DNA from 4 places in the Zhihengliuella halotolerans genome. Region 4 is predicted to be linked to each of the others. Evidence: predicted binding sites of a transcription regulator. Region 4 holds the regulator's gene; each other region holds the start of a gene.

Region 1 (4,964 bases), 990 kb from region 4:
CGACGGCGACGCCCTCGCCGATCTCGGCGAGGAGCCGGGACATCGGCACCGGGGACGCGAAGACCGAGACCTTCGCGAACGGCACGGCGGCGAGGTCGGCGGCGGGCCGCAGGGCGCCCAGGATCGCCGCGGCCCCCGTCGGCGAATGACGGAAGTGCTCCTCGATGATCTCCCGCAGGCGCTCCATGGCGGCCGGCGGCGCGTGCAGGGCCTCCTGCGCCTCGAGGATGTAGACGGCGTCGTGCACGTCGAGGACCTCGACCGTGCGGGCGGCGAGCCCGGCCGGGAAACGGCGGTCAAGCAGGACCTCGCCGCCGATCTTCACGTGGGCACCGGCGCTGGCGACGACGCCGTCGAACCCGGCGCCGAGTATTTCGTCGTCGAGCATCGAGAGGGGCCGACCCGTGCACAGCAGCACCTTGTGGCCGGCGGCCCGTGCCGCGCGCACTGCCCGGACGTGTCCGTCGGGCACGACGCCGTGGTCGGCGTAGGTGCCGTCCACGTCGAGGAAGACGGCGCGGGCGGACTCGTCGACGACGGTGTGGGACTTGGCGTTTTCCGTTGCTGCGCTCATGGTCCGGATCCTACCTGCGCACCCGCGCCGCGGTGAGATCATGGAGCAATGTCCACGACTCCCGCTCCGGGCCCGGCCGTGCCCCCGCCGAGCAAGCGCCAGCTCGCGCTCATGATCTGGCTCGCCGTCTTTCCCACGCTGACCGTCATCAACCTGGCCTTGGGTTCGTGGCTCGAGCTGCTGCACCCCGTGCTGCGCACCTTCGTCCTCGCGACGGTCGCGGTGCCGATCGTGATCTACGGGATCGTCCCGCAGCTGCAGCGCCTGCGCGCGCAGCTCATCCTGCGCAGCGCGGGCTGAGGAACCGCCCCGGTCAGGCGGCTCCCAGTACCTCGTGGTGCGGCAGCGCGGGGCTGACATGGCCGTCGCGCCCCTCGACATCCTCGTTGTTCACGAGCGCGTTGAGGACCGATTCCTCGACGGCCTGCACGGTGGCTTCGAAGAACGGGTCGATGCCGCCCCACGGAACGTGCTCGATGCTCTCCAACTCCTGCTGACGCCCGGGAACCGGGAAGTCCGAGCGTAGGCCGCCGTCGTTCCCGGTGGAGAACGCGAGAAAGATGTCTCCTGAGAAGTGCCCGCCCGTGGTCCCGGTGCGCGCCAAGCCCAACGGGACGCGGCGGGCCAGCGCTTTCAGCTGTCCGGGTAGAAGCGGCGCATCGGTGGCCACGATGACGATGACCGACCCGGCCCCTCCGGGGACCCGCGCGGCGTCGACTTCCTCCTGCAGCCAGTTCGTCTCCTCGAGCGGGCATGGCGCGGCGGAAGCGCGTCCCACGGGCCGCCCGTCGATGCGCAGCTCGTGCCGAGAGCCGAAGTTTGCCTGCGTCAGCACGCCGACGGTGTACTCGCCCGCGCCGAACGCCACCCGCCGCGATGCCGTGCCGGTACCGCCTTTGAACCCGTAGCAGTTCATGCCGGTGCCACCTCCGACGGATCCCTCGGCCAAGGGGCCGCCGGTGGCGGCGTCGAGGGCCCGCCGGGCGGTCTCGGGCGTGACGTGCGGTTCGTTGATGTTGTTGAGGTAGCCGTCCCACGTCTCGGCGACCACGGGGAGCATCCACCGGCGGGCGACGTCGGGGGCGACGTCGGCCATCCACGCGTCCACGCCGGCGTGCGCCGCACCCACGGCATGGCTGTTGGTGAGCAGGATCGGCGTCGCGAACTGGCCCGACTCCTCAATCCACGTCCGCCCCGTCATCTCTCCGTTGCCGTTGAGACTAAACGTCCCGGCCGCGCATGGGTCTCCCACACCGGCGCGACCACGCGGCAGGATCGCCGTGACGCCCGTGCAGGCAGTGCGATCCTCCGGCCGCAGCGTGACGTATCCGACCTCGATGCCGGGCACGTCAGTGATCGCGTTCGCAGCGCCGGGAGTGCCGTCGAGCCTGATGCCCAGGTCCCGAGCACGAACTCTTGAATTTGATTGGGTGTTCACATTTATCCCGTTCTTCCAGATTTAACAGGCAAAACCCTTGACTGCAGCACGCCCACATATTTGAATCAGTGTTCAAACATGATCCATGACACATCCCCTTCAACGCAAGGACCACCATGTCGGGAACCAGAACCGCACCAACCGCCGAACGCAACTCCCTCTCCACCGGCCGCCTCGGCATCTGGGGAATCGTCTTCCTCGTAGCCTCCGCCGCCGCCCCACTGACCGTGGTCGTTTCGGCGGCGCCGATGGCCTTCCGGCTCGGCGGAATCGGGGCACCTGGCGCCATGCTGCTCTGCGGGGCCATCTTGGCGCTGTTCGCAGCCGGCTTCACTGCCATGAGCACCCACGTGCCCAATGCCGGAGCGTTCTACGCATACGCGCTGCACGGGCTCGGAAAATCGGCCGGCGTGGGGCTGGCGTTCGTCACTGCGTACGCCTACGCCTTCCTGTGCTTCTGCTTCTACGCCTTCATCGGGTTTTTCGGCGAGCTTGTCCTCACCGAGTGGTTCGGATCGGCACCGTCGTGGTGGGTCATCGCGCTGGCCTCAGCGGCCGCCGTCGCGCTGCTCGGGATGCGCCAAGTCGACGTCGGTGCCAAAGTGCTCGCCGTCCTCGTCACCGCGGAAGTGGCCATCCTGCTGGTCATCGCTGTCGCCGTGCTCATCATCGGCGGCCCCGAGGCCCCGTCGGCGGCGGGTTTCGACCCGCGCAACATCCTCGCCGGCGGCGGCATCGGCATGCTGCTGGTCATCGGTTTCGGCGCCTTCCTCGGATTCGAGGGCACGGCGATCTACGCGGAGGAGGCCAAGCGACCGGGACGCACCATCCCCCGGGCCACGTACCTCGTGGTCGCGCTGCTCGCCGCGTTCTACGCGTTCACGTTCTGGATCCTGACCCTGGCCTTCGGAGTCGAAGGCGTGCTCGCCTTCGCCGCCGGAGACAACTTCGAATCTATGGTCTTCGCCGCAACCACACAGTTCGTGGGCCCGCTGGCCGCCGGAGTCGTCCAGGTTCTGATCGTCACGAGCTTCTTCGCCTGCATCCTGGCCTTCCACAACGCCTGCACCCGCTACCTGTTCTCCCTCGGCCGCGAAGGCATCCTGCCCTCCACCCTGGGCCGAACGCACCGCGTCCACAAGGCCCCCGCCACGGCGAGCCTGGCCCTGTCGGCGGCCTGCATCGCCGGCATCGGGATCGCCGGCATCGGGATCGCCGCCGTGTTCGTCACGGACGCATACCTCGGGCTCGCCGTCTGGACCTACGCCACCGGAGTGCTCGGCCTCGTCTTCGGTCAGGCTCTCGCCGCCGTCGCCGTTGTGGCCTTCTTCGCGCGCGATCGACGCGGTCATTCACCGTGGCGGGTGGTCGTGGCGCCCGTTCTCGGTGCCGCGGGCCTCATCGCCGCGGTGACCCTGATCGTCATACACTTTGATCTCACCACCGGTATGAACGGAGCGATCAATTGGGTTCTCATTCTCCCCACGCCTCTCCTGTTCATTGCCGGGATGATCTACGAGCGAATCCTCAAAACGCGGCGTCCGGCACTGTGGGCGGCACTGGGGCGGACGGAGAAGCCCGTTGAGCGACAAGCGGACTAGGGCCAGACGCGCCGCGCACTCTCCGCGACCCGGCGGGGCCGGGGACGCCCGACGCGACGCGCTGCTGCAGGCGGCCGTCCGCGTCGTGATCCGCGAAGGGGCCAGCGGGGCCAGCGTACGCGCGATCGCGGAGGAGGCCTCAGTTAGCCCCGGCAGCGTCCTCTACTACTACGACGGCGTCGACGATCTCGTCGACCGCGCCCTCGAAGCCGTTATGGACCGCTTCCACGACCGGCGGCTCAAAGTCGTCGCCGGGGGGCGCCGCCCGGTCGAGAAACTGGCGGAGATGATTCACCTCGGCGTCCCCGACGATGTCGGCGACGAGCTGCGCAGCGTCTACGAGAGCATTGGCACCGCGCGCACCCGCCCGGAAACCCGGCGCATGCACTGCCAGGTGGTCGAACGACAGGTGACGCTCTACCGCTCCCTGCTCGAGGTCGGAACCGAATCCGAGGACTTCGCTCCGCAGCACGACGTCGGCCTCATCGCCCGGAACCTCGTGGCCCTCGAGGACGCCTACGACCTCTACCCCCAGCTCGGACTGTCCCTGACGGGTGCCGAACGGCGCGCAGGGGTGAGGGCCTACGCGGAGCTCGCACTCCAGTGCACTCTGCCCGGATAGCCGGTGTTCTCGAGCGCTTCTGATCTTCCCAGCAACCTCCAAGCCCGCAGGCCTTCGAAGGGCGGCCGCCGCTGTGATAGCCATGGATGAGAGGCGCCCGCGGGGCACCCGCCCCGCCAGCACTCGTGAAGGCGCCCACCCGTCGAAAGGAAGCACACCCATGGCATCCGCATCGAACACCACCGGGACCACGCTGGACGGACGCGAGGTTCTCGTCATCAGCACCAACTACGGCACCGAAAGCGACGAGCTCACCCAGCCGATCGAGACCCTGCGCTCCGCGGGAGCCCAGGTCACCGTGGCCGCCGTCGAGAACCGGCCGGTGCGCACGCTCGTGGCCGACAAGGACCCCGGGCCCGAGGTCCCCGTCGACACCACCCTCGCCGTGGCCGAGGCCGCGGACTACGACGCCCTGGTGGTCCCCGGCGGGACGCTCAACGCCGACCAGTTGCGCGCCGACGGCAACGCGCGCAAGATCATCGCGGATTTCGCGCAGGCCGGGAAGCCCGTCGCCGCGATCTGCCACGGCCCGTGGCTGCTCATCGACGCCGGGCTGGCCTCCGGGAAGAAGCTCACCTCCTACTCGAGCCTCGGCATCGACCTGGAGAACGCCGGGGCGACGTGGGTCGACCAGCAGGTCGTGCTGGATACTTCGGCCGGATTCCCGCTCATCACGTCCCGGAACCCCGGCGATCTCGAGGCATTCACCGGCGAGCTGGTCGAGCAGCT
Region 2 (4,964 bases), 1.4 Mb from region 4:
GCGACTTCGTCATCACCCCCTGGGCCAACAGCTGCGGCGAGTGCGAGAACTGCCGCAACGGAGTGCTCGTCGCGTGCGAACGCGCGGCTGGCTGGGGCTGGACCGACGCCGAGGGAGAGCCGGTCGACGGCGGCCAGGGGCAGTCCGTGCGCGTGCCGAACGCCGACGGGACGCTCGTCGTCGTCGACGCGTTCAGCGGCCCGGATGCACCGGAGCCGGACGAAGCGATGCTCAAGTCCTTCCTGGCCTTGACCGACGTGATGGGCACCGGGCACCACGCGGCCGTTGCCGCCGGGGTGGGCACCGGGAAGACCGTCGTCGTGGTTGGCGACGGCGCCGTCGGCCTGAGCGCGGTGCTGGCGGCGAAGCGGCTTGGCGCGGAGCGAATCGTCGCGATGTCCCGTCACGAGGACCGGGCGGCGATGGCCCGCGAGTTCGGTGCCAGCGACGTCGTCGCTGAACGCGGGAAGGAGGGCGCCGAGAAGGTGCGCGAGTTGCTCGGCGGGCGTCTGGCCGACTGCGTGCTCGAATGCGTCGGCAGCAAGGAATCGATGGAACAGGCGCTGCGGTCGACGCGGCCTGGAGGATCCCTCGGCTTCGTCGGCGTCCCGGCCGGCGGGGCCGAACTGCCGGCCGGCGTGCTCTTCGCCAAGAACATCACCGTCGCTGGGGGCGCGGCGTCCACCCGCCTGTACATCCCCGAACTGCTCGCCGAGGTCCTCGACGGCAGCATCGACCCGGGCCGCGTCTTCGACTCGGTGCTGCCCCTCGAAGAGGCCGCCGAGGCTTACCGGGCCATGGACGAACGCCGCTCCATCAAGGTGATGCTGCGCCCGTAACCGGGGCCATAGCTGACGGGTTTGTCGCTGAACCGTCGGGTTCACCAGGGTGGTTCGTCGTCTGCTGCGTTCCACCGTCGCCGGCGTTCCTCGGCGGCCTCTTCAGGACTCTGACCGGTGGCAGGGTCCCAGCGGGGAGGGGAACCTTCTTCAAGCGCGAACGACCGTGCGGTCTCCGCGTCCCAGCGGGCTTCGAATTCTCTTTCACTCACGCTCGGGTTCCAGCCCGGCGGGCTGCTCTCGTCGCTGCCGCCCGCGCCCGTCTTCGGACCCGTGTTCGGGCTTGGGTCCTCGTTTAGGGTGGGTCCCGTGTCCGGGGCAGGGTCCGGTAGCGCGTCCTGCTTCGGCGTCCCCTCGGCTTCGGGTGCCACCGGTGGTGGTGGTTCGGGTCGGTGATGCCTGCCGCGGCGGGTGAGCACATTGACTGTTGGGTGGTATGCGCCGGTCGGGTCGTACCAAGGCGGTGCTTTCACGTGCGGGACTCCGCCAGTCATGCGGATCTCCCAGCCCGAGGACTCGAGATGATGGTGGTGGAACCAGCAGAGCAGCACCCCGTTGTCGGTGTGCGTCGGGCCGTTTTCGGCGTGGGCGTGCACGTGGTGGATTTCGCACCAGGAGGCCGGGATTGTGCACCCGGGGATCACGCACCCGCCGTCACGGGCTGTGATGGCCCGGCGCTGGTGGGCGTTGAAGACTCGTTCCTTCGAACCCAGGGCCACGATGCGGCCAGCACGGTCGAAGACGACTTTCTGCACGGCCCCGGCGCATGCGATGCGGTGGCCGATCCGGGCTGGTGCGGGGATGTCGATGCCGTCCAGGGTCGCGCTCCCGGACGGATCGCTCAGGTCTTCGGCGGTGATGTGCACGAGCAGGGTCGCGGCGTCTCCGCCCAGTGAAGGGGTTTCGGCGGCGCGTGCGGCGGCGGTGAGGATCGAGGCGAGCACGTCGTGGCGTTTCTGCGCGGGCGTACGCTCATCAATGACCGGCGTCCCGGAGACAACGGTACTGCCGCCGCCAGCGGTGCTGGCCTCGCCTGCGGCTTCGGAATCGGCGTTCTCAGTATCGGTTTCGGTCTCGGGGTTCGGGTCGGTGCCGTGGGTGCGGGCCGCGGGATTCAGATACGCCGAGAGCAGCCGGGTGAGTTGGGCGGCGGTTTCGGGCATCAGGTTCCCGCGGACCGGGATCAGCCCGTCCCGGGCGGAGCCCAGGCTCAGGCCGCGGCGGGTGGTGGCGCGTGAGGCCTCGGGGTCGGGCCCGTCCTGATCCAGGTGCGCTTCCCAGACCTGAGCGTGGATCTTGACCTCCGCGTACGTCGCCGCCGGCACGCCCGTGCTGGCGGAGTCGTCCGGAGTGTTGGTGTCGTCGCCTGCCGCGGCGTCCGGTCCGGTGCCTGTGTTGTCGGCTTCGGCTGCCGGGTCCTCGCCGGCGGAGTCCCGTGTTGCCGAGTCTTGTCCGGCGGAGTCCGGTCCGGTGGTGGTGGCGGTGGCGGTGGCCACGAGCGCGGCTTCAGCCGCGGAGACTGCGCCCGGGTCCGCCCGGGGTGCGACGCGGGTGAGCATCCCGGTGAGCAGTTCCGCGGTCTCGATGCCGAGGCTGCCGGTGTGCAGGGCGTCCGCGATGTCCGGGAACCTCGCCGGCAGTTCTTCGCCGGTCAACGAGACACCGGCCCGGGTCCGCGCGTCCAGTCCCGCCCGCCGGCGGACCTCACTCCCCGGGGCGCCGGTGAGGCGCTCGAGCAGCTCGGACCCGGTCCGGCACCCGTACCGGGCCGAGAGTCGGTCCTCGCCCAGACCTTTACTGGAGCGGTCCTCGATCTCCCCGGCGGTGCGGACGCGGAGGGCGTCGACGATCCGGCCGAGTTCCTCGACCGCACCCGTGGCGTGCACGAGGTCCGCGTCACTCAGAGACCCGACCTCGGGGCAGAGCCCGGTCAGGTGCTTGGCGGCCTCGCGCATCCGGCCCGCGGCGCCGGAAGCGGCGGTGGGGGTCTCGGAGGGGTGCGTGATGGCCATGCCCCTATTTTAGTATGTATCCACGATCAGCGGTAGGGGCGTGTGGATAAAAACGAAACTGTGTTCGAGTTTGTGGATCAGAAGTCCTGACCCCAATTGTACCGTCGTGGGAGGATACTTGAGGCACGCAACCGTTTCGCGGGGACATTGACATGGGGGTGCCACGCTGCTCGGGCCGGCTCGAAATCGTGATCCGCATCAGGCGACGTGGAAGCGGCCGTCGCGTGAAAGCGACGGGCGACCACGCCGTCGTCGTGCGCTTTCAGGGCGCCGGCGGGCGACCCGTGAACGTCAGTCTTTGAGCAGGTCCCGGATGTCGTCTGCAGTCAACGTGGAGCCGAAGCCCTCGCCCTCGTCCATGACCGAGGAGATGAGTTTGCGCTTGGCGTCCTGGAGGGCGACGACCTTCTCTTCGATCGTGTCCTTGGCGACCATGCGATAGACCATCACATTGCGGGTCTGGCCGATGCGGTGGGCGCGGTCGACCGCCTGGGACTCCGCTGCGGGGTTCCACCACGGGTCGAGCAGGAAGCAGTAGTCGGCCTCCGTCAGGTTCAGGCCGAAACCACCCGCCTTGAGGGAGATCAGGAAGACCGGTGCGCGGCCCTCCTTGAACGCGGCGATAACCTCCTGGCGCCGACGGGTCGACCCGTCGAGGTAAACGTACTCGACGCCCTCGTCTTTGAGCCGGCTAGCGGCCCGCTTCAGGAAGGACGTGAACTGGCTGAAGACCAGGGCGCGGTGGCCCTCGGCCAGGACATCCTCGAGCTGTTCGAAGAGCACATCGAGCTTCGCGCTCGCGACGCCCGCGTACTCGTCGTCGACGAGTGAGGCATCCAGGGACAGCATGCGCAGCAGGGTCAGCGACTGGAAGATCGTGAACCGGTTCTTGTCCATGTCCTCGACCAGGCGCAGGATCTTCTGGCGCTCGCGCTGCAGGTGCGTGTCGTAGATCTTGCGGTGTTTCGGCGTCAGATCGATGTGCAGTACCTGCTCCTGCTTCGGCGGCAGGTCCGTGACGACGGCGTCCTTCGTGCGCCGCAACATGAACGGGCGCACCCGGCGGCGCAGCCGGCCGAGCGGCTCGCTCAGGCCCTGGCGCTCGATCGGGCGCTGGTAGTTTTCGGCGAAGCGCACCGCGGAGGGGAACAGGCCGGGGGAGACGATCGAGAAGATCGACCACAGCTCCATCAGGTTGTTCTCCATGGGGGTGCCCGTGATGGCCAGCTTGAAGCGGGCGGTCAGGTCGCGGGCGGCCTGGTGCGCCTTGGTCGCCTTGTTCTTCACGAACTGCGCCTCGTCGAGCACAAGTCCGGCCCAGGTCTGCTCCTGATATGCGTCCGCGTCGAGGCGGAAGAGCGTGTAGGAGGTGATGACGATGTCGTACTCCGCGGCGAGGGTCGCGAGCTTGACGGTCGCGCGCGGTTGCGTGTCCGAGACCGTGGCGACCCGCAGGTCCGGGGCGAACTTCTTGGCCTCGTCCTCCCAGTTGCTCACGACCGAGGTGGGGGCGACGACGAGGAACGGACCGGGCAGGTTGGTCGCATCACCCGTGCTCTCAGAGCGATCCGCGCCCGTGGCCCATGTCTGCTTAGCGTGCAGCATCAGCGCGAGCGTCTGCAGGGTCTTGCCGAGGCCCATGTCGTCGGCGAGGACGCCGCCGAGCCCGTTGCGCCAGAGGGTCGCCAGCCAGCCGAACCCTGAGAGCTGGTAGGGACGCAGTTCGGCCCGCAGCCCCGAGGGCAGGTCCACGGGTCCGGACTCCGCGAAATCCAGCAGAGATCCGACGCCGGCGTACCAGGAGTCGGGGCCCTCGGTCTGCACGGCGAGAGCGTCGAGTTCCTCCCACAGGGACGCCTGGTAGCGCGTGATCTGGAGCGCGTCGGCGTCGCCGTCGGTCAGCTGCGTCGCCTCGCTGACGAGCTCCCGCAGCTTGTCGAACAGCGGCTGCTCGAGCGAGAAGTAGGTCTTGTCCGGCATCAGCATTCGCGTCTGTCCGCGCGAGAGCGCGCGCAGGATATCGGCGTAGGGGATGCGCAGGTCGCCGACGGCGATGATCAGCCCCAGATCGAACCAGTCGCGGCGTTCGGACTCGACCGTCGTGACGGTGAGC
Region 3 (4,964 bases), 580 kb from region 4:
CCGAGCAACAGGTGTACCGGGACGCGGTCCGCGAGGTTCAGTGCGGCGGACGTGACCGCGCCGGCGACGAAGCCGAGCTGCACGGAGGCCGTCAGCCACACCGCGGAGCTGCTCGAGATGCCCAGATCCTGCTGCACGCTGGGGACGACGGCGGAAACCGAGAACCACACGGCGAGGGCCAGGACCTGGACGGTCGCGATCAGCGCCCGCTGCACGCCTGCTGTTCTCATCGCCCTCCTCGGATCGTTCTGCGGCAGTGCAAGCGTACGCCGTGCTGTTGACTTCGGGCGCGCGCGGCGGGAAGGCTGGGCGGGTGAAGCACGGTACGCCGTGGCGAAGGAGGAGCATGAGGATCTGTGCCACCTGCGGGGTCGAGCGCGAGGAGCCGCTGCCCGAGACCTGTCCCATCTGCGCCGACGAGCGTCAGTACGTCCCCGCCTCGGGCCAGGAATGGCTCGCGCTGGAGGAGATGTCGGCGAGCCACGAGCTGCGCCTGCGCGCGTTCGAGCCCGGCCTGACCGGCCTGCGGGCCCACCCGAAAGTGGGCATCGGCCACACCGCGCTCGTCGCCGCCACCGGGGAGGGAGGGCTTTTGTGGGACCCGCCGGCCTACATCGACGACGACGCCGTCCGCGCCGTCGTCGCGCTGGGGCCCATCCGTGCCGTAGCGGCCAGCCACCCGCACATGTTCGGGGTGCAGGTGGAGTGGAGCCGGGCGCTGGGCGGGGTTCCGGTGCTCGTCAACGAGGCCGACCGGGAGTGGCTGGGTCGGGGCGACCCGGCTATCGAATTCTGGGGCGAGCGCTTCGAGGTCGCCCCGCAGATCGTCCTGCACCGCGTCGGCGGGCACTTCCCCGGCAGCGCGGTGGCCCACTGGCGTTCCGGCGCGGAGGGGCGCGGTGTACTGCTGGCAGGAGACGCCTTCGCCCCCAACCCGGACGGGCGGACGCTGACCTTCCTGTGGTCGTACCCGAACCGCATCCCGCTCTCCGGCGCGGTCGCTCAACGCATCGTCGAGCAACTGGAGCCGCTCGAGTTCGACCGTGTCTACGCTAACTTCGGGAACTGCCACGAATCCGGCGCCCAGGAGGCGCTGCGGTACTCCGCGCGCCGTCACGCCGCCTGGGCGAGTGGAGAATTCGACCATTTGACGTGATGGTCGCAGCTGCCGGGGATACCATGGCCGTATGTGCGGCCGATACGTGATGGCGCGGGCCTCTGGAGATCTGATGGCGGAGGCCGATGCGCTGCTGGGCGAGCAGCTCGAGGGGCGAGAGCTGAGTCCGTCGTGGAATGTGGCCCCGACGACCGATGTGCCGATCGTGCTCGAACGGCTGGTCGGCGACGAGCCGCGCCGCGAAGTGCACGTCGCGCACTGGGGGCTCGTACCGCGCTGGGCCAAGGATGTGAAGGTCGGCGTGCGGGCCTTCAACGCCCGTAGCGAGACCGTGACCGAGAAGCCCACGTTCCGCTCCGCCGTCGTCTCCCGCCGCTGCGCCGTCCCGATGGACGGCTACTACGAGTGGAAACGCCAGGGGACCGGGCGCACCTCACCCAAGCAGCCCTACTTCGTGCATGCCGCAGATGGCGGGCTGAGCTTCTTCGCCGGCCTCTACGAGTGGTGGAAGGACCCGGCGGTCTCCGATGGCGAGCCCGGCCAGTGGATGCTCTCGACGAGCATCGTCACGATGCCCTCGCCCGATCCGGGCGCGGAGGGGGTGCTCGGCGACCTGGGTGGTCTGCACGACCGATTGCCCGTCCCGCTCTCCGGGGAGGCGATGGATGCCTGGCTGGATCCCGCCGAGCGCGACGCGGCGTCGCTGGTGGAGCGCATCCGGGCCGAGGCGTACGACGTCGCCGCCTCCTGGCGTCTGGACCCGGTCGGCGCCGCCGTCGGGAACGTCCGCAACAACGGTCCCGAACTGATCGCGCCTGTCAGCGCCTTGTTCTAGTCCCGACCGCCCGAACGCAGCCATTCTGCGGGTTCCGATGGGTAGCCTTCTGCGTGCATTCGAACAGGATTTCGAATACAATGGAGGTCTCGTCTTCACGCTTCCCGAGGGCGAGGGCTTCCCCCGTTTCCATGCGCCGCGCAGCCGCTCACACTGCCGGCGCAGGGCATGGAGGTTTTTCACATGGGTCTATTCACACAGGGCATCGAGGTCGGCTGCTCCCCGGACGGGGTTCCGGAGCGGCTGCACTGGCAGGGGCAGGACTATGCCGTCTGCGCTGAACCTGTGCGCTGGTTCGAGCGACGCAGCTGGTGGGCCGAGGAACAGCGCGCACAGCGCGGCAGCGGCTCCGGCCTGGTCGACCACGAGATCTGGCGCGTGCAGGCGATCGGGGCGACGGACGGGCAGCACCGCACCTTCGACCTGTCGCGCCACCAGCGTTCGAGGCGCTGGCGCATGATCCGCGTTCACGAGGCCCTGCGGGACGCGGCATGAGCGCTCCCGTCGGGTTCTCCCACCTCAACGTGGCCAGCGCCTTCAGCGCCCACTACGGCGTCTCCCGGCCCGACGTCCTGGCGGCGGCCGCGGCCGCCGACGGCCAGCCCGCGCTCGCCTGCACCGACCGGGACGGGCTCTACGGGGTCGTCAAGCACCTGAAGGCCTGTGGCGAACACGGCCTCGGCGCGATCATCGGGGTCAACCTGGCGGTGCGCGCGGACGGCGCCGAACGCCGTCGTAGGCCCGCGAAGAAAGGCGGGCGGACGGCTGCGGGTGGAGACATCGAAGGGCGGGTCACCGTCCTCGCCCGCGGGCACGACGGCGGCGCGGGCTACGGCGCGCTCTGCCGCCTCGTCTCCGCCGCCCACGCCTCGGGCGGTACGACGGGCGTGACGCGCGACCAGATCGCGCAGGCCGCCGGCAGGGACCCGGCGCTGACAGTGCTGATCGGCCCGGAGTCCGACCTCGGCCGCGCCTGCCTGGGCCGCGACGACGCACGCCAGCGCGCACTGTTGCGGCGCTGGACGAGCAGCCTGCCGCCCGGGAGCGTCGCCGTCGAGGCCGTAACGCATCTCAACGCGCCGGGGGAGTACTTGAGTACCTCGCACGCGGCGCGGATGGTCCGGGCCGGCCGGGCAGCCGGCGTGCGGACCGTGCTGACCAACGCCGTGCGCTACGTCGGCCCCGACGGGGCGGCGACCGCCGACGTGCTCGACGCGGTCCGCGCGCTGACCCCGCTGCAGCACCTCGGGCGGGCGGGCGCCCCCGGAACCCCCGGCGGCTGGCAACCGAACGGACAGGGATGGCTTAAGGACGGGGCCGCGATGGAACGGATCGCCCGGGACATCGCCTACGCGGTCGGCGCCGGGGCAGGCGTCGCCACCGAGCTGCTGCGCGACACCGAGACGGTCGCCGGGTCGTGCATCCTCGACCCCGTCGGCGACACGGGGTGGGGTGTGCCCGTGGTGCCGGAGGCCGGAGTCATCGGGATCACCGGGGCGCCAGACCGGGAACTCGCCCTGCGCTGCGAGGCCGGCATCGAACGGCTCTACGGGCACGACGGCGCCGCCGCGCCCGGGAACGCGGCCGAGACCCGGTTGCGGGACCGGCTGCGCCTGGAGCTCGACGTCGTCTCCGACCTCGGCTACGCCTCCTACTTCCTCACCGTCGCGGAGGTCTCCGCGATGATCACCCGGCTCGGCGTGCGCAACGCAGCCCGCGGCTCCGGAGCCTCGAGCCTCGTGAACTACCTGCTCGGCATCAGCCAGGTGGACCCCCTGCGCCACGACCTCGTCTTCGAACGATTCCTCTCCCGCAACAGGACCACCCTCCCGGACATCGATATCGACGTCGAGAGCGCCGAGCGCCACCGCGTCTACCGGGAGATCTTCGCGCGCTTCGGCTCCGAACGCGTGACCCTCATGAGCATGCAGAACGCCTACCGCGCACGAGGCGCCGTCCGGGACGCGGGCCTCGCCCTCGGCATGGAGTCCGACGGGCTCGACGACATCGCCAAGCAGCTCTGGCGCTTCTCCGCCTCGAACTTCCGCGAGGCGCTCGCCGAGAAACCCGAACTCGCCCGCCTCTCCGAACAGGTCAGCTCCCACCGGCAGCTCGACCTCCTAGTCGACCTCACCGAGCGGCTCGACCGCCTGCCCCGGCACATCTCGATGCATCCCTGCGGAGTGATCCTCTCCGACACCTCGCTGCTGGCCCGCACCCCGGTCCAGCCCAGCGGCCTCGACCTCCCGATGAGCCAGTTCGACAAACACGACATGGACCCGATGGGCATGCTTAAGCTCGACGTCCTCGGGGTGCGCATGCAGAGCGCCATGGCCCATGCGGTCTCCGAGGTCCGCCGTATCCACGGCGACGCAGCACAGGTCGCGGCCGCCGGGGGACACCTGCAGGACGGCCGGGCACCGGACTTCGTGCAGACAGACGGAACCATCGACCTCGAACGCATCCCCTTCGACGACGAGCCGACCTTCGAACTGATCCGCAGCACCCACACCCTGGGCTGCTTCCAGATCGAATCGCCGGGCCAGCGCGAGCTCATCGGCAAACTCGCGCCCAGGGAATTCAACGACCTCATCATCGACATCTCCCTCTTCCGGCCGGGGCCCATGCAATCGAACATGGTCAAGCCCTACCTCGAGAACCGGCACGGCTTCGCCCCGGAGGTCTACCCGCATCCCGACCTCCGCCCCGCGCTCGCCGAAACTCACGGCGTGACCGTGTTCCACGAGCAGATCCTGCGCATCCTGAGTGTCATGACCGGGTGCGACTACGCCCAGGCCGACGTCTTCCGGCGCCTGCTCGGCAGCCCCACGCACGAGCCGCGGGTGGAGGAGTACTTCCGCGAGCGCGCCGGGCGGAACTACGCCCCGGCAGTGGTCGACGAGGTCTGGCAGACGCTGCGGGCCTTCGGCAGCTTCGGGTTCTGCAAGGCGCACGGGGCCGCCTTCGCCGTACCCACCTATCAGAGCGCATGGCTGAAGGCCCACCACCCGG
Region 4 (4,964 bases):
TGGTCTTCCGTTCCATACGGGCACGACGACCCGAAAGCAGTTCTGCGGGCATTCTCTAGTCCTTCGACGATGGGGGCGGCAGCTGGTGGGCTGCAGGTCTAGTTTAGCGATCCGGCGGCAGCCGAACGCGCGGTCCGTGCGCGGGCGATCAGCGCCCGGCGCGGTCCTGCTCGAGCAGAGCCTCGAGCTCGCGGAGGAAGGCGCCAGTCTCGGCCTCGGTTCCGGCTGTGACACGCAGGTGCCCGGGGATCCCGACGTCCCTGACGAGGATTCCCTTGGCAACAAGGCCCGACCAGACCGTGGACGGGGACTCGAGCCCCCCGAAGAATACGAAGTTGGAGTCACTCGCGGCCGGAGTGAGCCCCATCCTGGTCAGCTCGTCAACGATCCGGTCGCGCTGGATCTTGATGTCCTCCACGTTGGCCAGGAGCGCGCCGACGTGCTTGAGCGCCGCGTTGGCGGTCGCCTGGGTCACGGCCGACAGGTGATAGGGCAGGCGGACGAGCCGCAGGGCGGCCGTCACTTCTTCAGCAGCCGCCAGGTAGCCCAAACGGGCGCCGGCCAGGGAGAAAGCCTTGCTCATCGTCCGGCTCACGATCAGCCGCTCCCGTCCCGGGAGAAGTTCCAGGGCTGACGGCGTTCCCGCGTGGCGGAACTCGGCGTAGGCCTCGTCGACGACCACGATGGCCTGCGATTCCTGACCCGCATCGTAGACCGCGGTGACGACATCCTGGCCCAGTGCGGTCCCGGTCGGATTATTCGGGGAGCACAGGAAAACGATGTTCGGCCGGTGTGCGCGAACCTGGGCTGCCGCGGACTCAGCGGTCAATTGGAAGTCGTCGGCCCGCGCGCCGGCGATGTAGGTCGTGTCGGTACCGCTGGCGAGCAGCGGATACATCGAGTACGTGGGCGGAAAGCTCAGCAGGCTCCGGCCCGGTCCGCCGAACGCCTGCAGGATCTGTTGGAGGACTTCGTTGGATCCATTCGCAGCCCAGACCTGGTCCGCGTTCACGTCGTGGCCGAGATAGTCCGCAAGGCGGGACCTCAGCTCGACGAACTCTCGGTCCGGGTACCGGTTCAGCCGTTGCGCGGCGGCGAAGACCTCGTCCGCGATGGCCCGGCTGACCGCTTCCGGGAGCGGATGCGTGTTCTCGTTGACGTTCAGTTGTATGGGGACATCCAGCTGGGGTGCACCGTAGGGTTGCAGGCCCCGCAGGTTCTCTCGCAGTGGGAGCTTCGACAGTCTCTCTAGAACATCACTCACCGATCCAGCTTAGTTCTGATGCTGCCCGAGTTCAGAATGCCGGACCGGCGGGAGTCTTAAAATGACCACGTTCGCCCGTCAACCGACAGGGACGAAGACCTCTTGCCCGACCTCGACAACTTGCTTCTCCAGCCCGTTCAGTTCCACGATCTCCGAGATCACGATGCGCGGATCGCGAGCCGGAGCGAACTCCTGCGCCAGACCCCAGAGGCTGTCACCGCTCAACACCGTGACCGCCTCCACCTCGGGCGCGGCCACTTCGAGGCTGCCGGCCGCGTTGGCCGGCGAGTTCAAAAGACCTACGAGCAGGACGAGGAGCGCGGCGCCCAGCATCAGCGGAAGCCCGATGAGAACGAAACGTCCGCGCTGCGTCAGGCGTAGTTTTCCCGGACGGGTCCGGGGCGCGGAAAGCTGGGCCGTAGAGGCGAAGGAGGGGTCTGGCGCGAGTGAGATATGTGCCAAGGTCTTGCCTTTCTTTCTCGTACAATGGTTCCCGTCCCGCATCCTCTGCCGGGTGAAACCTCGAATTCGAAGCTCCGCATCACGATCGAAGTTCGAACTAGAACAGGACTTCGAAGCTTGCATGTCCATGTCTAGCATCCTTGAGCGATGCTTGTCGAGACACCTTCGAATAAATCTTTGAAGCTGGGTCGAAAATCGTCTATGGTTGAAGCAGGTGGTTCGTAGGAGTCACTTCACCAGCCGGCACCCGCATTTTGGGTTCGAGTCAGCCGGGGTGTCCGAACGGGTAGCAAGGATGTGTGGCCATGGCCTCGAGTGAGTCCCCCAAACCGCGCCGCCAGCGCAAGAGTCTGACGCTGCGCCAGCGCAAGATCCTGGAAATGATCCAGCGGTCGATCGCAGCTCACGGCTACCCGCCGTCGATGCGGGAGATCGGCGACACCGTCGGCCTCGCGAGCCTCTCGAGCGTGACGCATCAACTCATTCAGCTCGAGAAGCTCGGTTACATTCGGCGCGACCCCCGCCGTCCGCGGGCGATGGAAATCCTCAAGCCGCTGACGCTGTCGGATGAGAATGCGCACTCGGCGACAGACGACATGAAGACGGTGAGCGGCCGGCCAGTAGCCGAACTCACGAGCGCCGCCGACACTGCGATGGTCCCGCTCGTCGGCCGCATTGCCGCAGGGGGCCCGATTCTTGCGGACCAGACCGTCGAGGACATGATGCCGCTCCCCCGTCAGCTCGTCGGTCAGGGTGAACTCTTCATGCTCAAGGTCAGCGGCGATTCCATGGTCGAAGCCGCCATCTGCGACGGCGACTTCGTCGTCGTCCGCCAACAAAGCGACGCAGAGAACGGCGACATCGTAGCGGCGCTCCTCGACGACGAGGCGACCGTGAAAACGTTCCGTCAGCGGGACGGGCACACCTGGCTGCTGCCGCAGAACCGGCAGTACGAGCCTATTCTCGGCGACTCGGCCACCGTCATGGGCAAGGTCGTCTCGGTGATGCGTTCAATCTAGAGTCGCCTGCGGCGACGAAAAGAGGAGGGCGCCTACCCCGCGGGGTAGGCGCCCTCCTCTTTTCGTGGCGGATCAGTTGTGCTCGGCGAGGCGCTTGAGCGCCCCGGTGACCGTCGTCTTGTCGACAGTGGGCCACATTGCCGGCAGGGATGCCCGCAAGAATCCGCCGTAGCGCTCGGTTGCGAGTCGCGAGTCCAGAATGGCGACGACACCGCGGTCCGTGGTCGACCGCACTAGCCGTCCCGCGCCCTGCGCGAGCCGCACGGCAGCGTGGCTGGCCGCCACGGACATGAAACCGTTGCCCCCGCGCTGGGCCACGTCCCGGCTGCGCGCCGTCGACAGCGGATCATCGGGCCGCGGAAAGGGGATGCGGTCGATGATGACCAGCCGGCAGGAAGGACCCGGGACATCCACGCCTTGCCACAGGGTCATGGTTCCGAAAAGGCAGGTGTCCGGTTCCTCCGAGAACTGCTCGACCAACGCACTCATGCCCGACTCGCCTTGGCAGAGGATCGTCTCATTCAGCCGCGGCCGCAGGGCCTCGGCCGCATCTTCGGCCGCACGCTTCGAGGAGAACAGCACCAGGGCGCCACCACCGGAGGCGTGGATCAGGTCGGCGATCTCGTCGAGTGCCTCTGCGGAGACCTGCCTTCCCGGCTTGGGCAGGTGCTTGGCGACGTAGAGCATCCCCTGCCTCGGGTAGTCGAACGGGCTGCCGACATCGATTCCCTCCCAGGACGGTGCACCGTCGCCGAGCAGGCCGAGGTCCCCGGCCACGTGCTCGAACGCCGCGCCGATGGCGAGGGTCGCCGAAGTCAGCACGACCGTCCGCCCGTCGAAGAGGCCCTCGCGGAGTTTGCCCGCGACGGAGAGCGGGGCGACGTACAGCGTGGCCGGGGTTGAATCGTCCGGTTGCACGTAGCCCTGACCCGGCACGAAGCTGCCCGGGCGGGACGCCCAGACGACCTCGCGCTGGTCGGTCGACTCCTGGAGCCGGTCGCCCATCTCCACGAGGTAGGACAGCTGCGAGCGTGCCATCTGGCGCGCCCCGTCAACGGGCTCGTTCGGTTCGGGCTTCGAGTCGGACATCGCGACCCGCGCCGCGTCCGCGACCTCCCCGACCGCTACCGCCTGCGCCTCGTTCAGACCCTTGGGCATAAGGCCGGCGGGTACCCCGGTGAGCGCCTTGTCGAGCGCTTTCGCGGCCTGCGTGAGCTGGTCGACGTTCACGCGGCAGTGCTTGCGCGCGGCGCTGGCCGCAGTGAGGACCATGCTGCCCGAAAGATCGCGCGTCACCGATCCGGTCACCCGATCCTGAAGTTCGTGCGCCTCGTCGATGATGACCGTGTCGAAGTCCGGCAAGACAGCGAGCCCCTCGAACGCCGAGACGGCAAGCATCGCGTGGTTGGTGATGACGACGTCGGATTCGGCGGCCCGGGCGCGCGCCATCTCGCTGAAGCACTCTTCGGCCATCGGGCATTTCTGGGCGCCGAGGCAGTCACGGGCGCTGACGGAGACCTGGCGCCACGCCAGGTCGCTGACGCCGGGGCGCAGGTCGTCGCGATCACCCGTCGGCGTTTCCTCGGCCCACTCGCGGACGCGGACGACGTCTCGCCCCAGGGGGGACGTTGGCCCTGATGCCTGCTGCCTCGAGGCACCGTCCTCCGTGAGCGAGAACAGCGCCCCCTCGTCGTCGTCCGGGTAGCCGCCCCCGAGCTTGTACTTGCAGACGTAGTTGCCTCGGCCCTTGGCGATCGCCACGTCCATCGGGCGTGGGAGCTCGTCTGCGAGGTGCTCCAGGAGCCGGGGCACGTCGCGGCTGACGATCTGTGCCTGCAGGGCCAGCGTCGCAGTGGAGACGACAACGGGCTTGTCCGAATTCACCGCGTGGGCCAACGCGGGAATCAAGTAGGCAAGTGACTTGCCGGTGCCCGTCCCGGCCTGCACCAACAGGTGCCGGCCGGTACCGAGCGACTCGGCGACGTGTTTGGCCATCTCCTGCTGCCCGGCCCGGCTGGTCCCGCCCATACGTTTCACGGCCGTGTCGAGCAGGTCGAGGACCTCCCTGACCTCAGGCATCCTGCGGTGTCTCGTCGTCGCCCTCCACCCGGAACTCCTCGAGTTCCGGGCTCAGGGACTCGCGCACCTTCACACGCATGCGCGTGCCGTTCGCGACGTGCTCGGTCGCCAGGATCTCGGCGTCGTTTCCGTGCAACCGG

What was found. Region 4 encodes LexA, which represses DNA repair genes until DNA is damaged. Its sites were predicted from a motif close to TCGAACANNTGTTCGA; they were not measured.
Region 1: the regulator LexA is predicted to act here: its motif matches at 2,073-2,088, upstream of EV380_RS11630 (DmpA family aminopeptidase).
Region 2: the regulator LexA is predicted to act here: its motif matches at 2,904-2,919, upstream of EV380_RS00870 (HNH endonuclease signature motif containing protein).
Region 3: the regulator LexA is predicted to act here: its motif matches at 2,012-2,027, upstream of EV380_RS04470 (DUF6504 family protein).

The regions. Positions count from the first base shown of each region.
Region 1 covers NZ_SHLA01000001.1:2,563,413-2,568,376, forward strand. Annotated here, with positions in the region: gene EV380_RS11620 (HAD-IIB family hydrolase) at 1-574, opposite strand, end outside; gene EV380_RS11625 (putative antibiotic biosynthesis monooxygenase) at 623-874, shown strand; gene EV380_RS11630 (DmpA family aminopeptidase) at 888-2,012, opposite strand; gene EV380_RS11635 (APC family permease) at 2,129-3,613, shown strand; gene EV380_RS11640 (TetR/AcrR family transcriptional regulator) at 3,594-4,235, shown strand; gene EV380_RS11645 (type 1 glutamine amidotransferase domain-containing protein) at 4,396-4,964, shown strand, end outside.
Region 2 covers NZ_SHLA01000001.1:199,498-204,461, forward strand. Annotated here, with positions in the region: gene EV380_RS00865 (zinc-binding dehydrogenase) at 1-839, shown strand, start outside; gene EV380_RS00870 (HNH endonuclease signature motif containing protein) at 881-2,851, opposite strand; gene EV380_RS00875 (DEAD/DEAH box helicase) at 3,143-4,964, opposite strand, start outside.
Region 3 covers NZ_SHLA01000001.1:999,603-1,004,566, forward strand. Annotated here, with positions in the region: gene EV380_RS04455 (MFS transporter) at 1-230, opposite strand, end outside; gene EV380_RS04460 (MBL fold metallo-hydrolase) at 347-1,156, shown strand; gene EV380_RS04465 (SOS response-associated peptidase) at 1,188-1,952, shown strand; gene EV380_RS04470 (DUF6504 family protein) at 2,136-2,447, shown strand; gene dnaE (DNA polymerase III subunit alpha) at 2,444-4,964, shown strand, end outside.
Region 4 covers NZ_SHLA01000001.1:1,575,101-1,580,064, forward strand. Annotated here, with positions in the region: gene hisB (imidazoleglycerol-phosphate dehydratase HisB) at 1-52, opposite strand, end outside; gene EV380_RS07110 (histidinol-phosphate transaminase) at 149-1,264, opposite strand; gene EV380_RS07115 (LysM peptidoglycan-binding domain-containing protein) at 1,343-1,855, opposite strand; gene lexA (transcriptional repressor LexA) at 2,032-2,745, shown strand; gene EV380_RS07125 (ATP-dependent DNA helicase) at 2,818-4,824, opposite strand; gene hflX (GTPase HflX) at 4,817-4,964, opposite strand, start outside.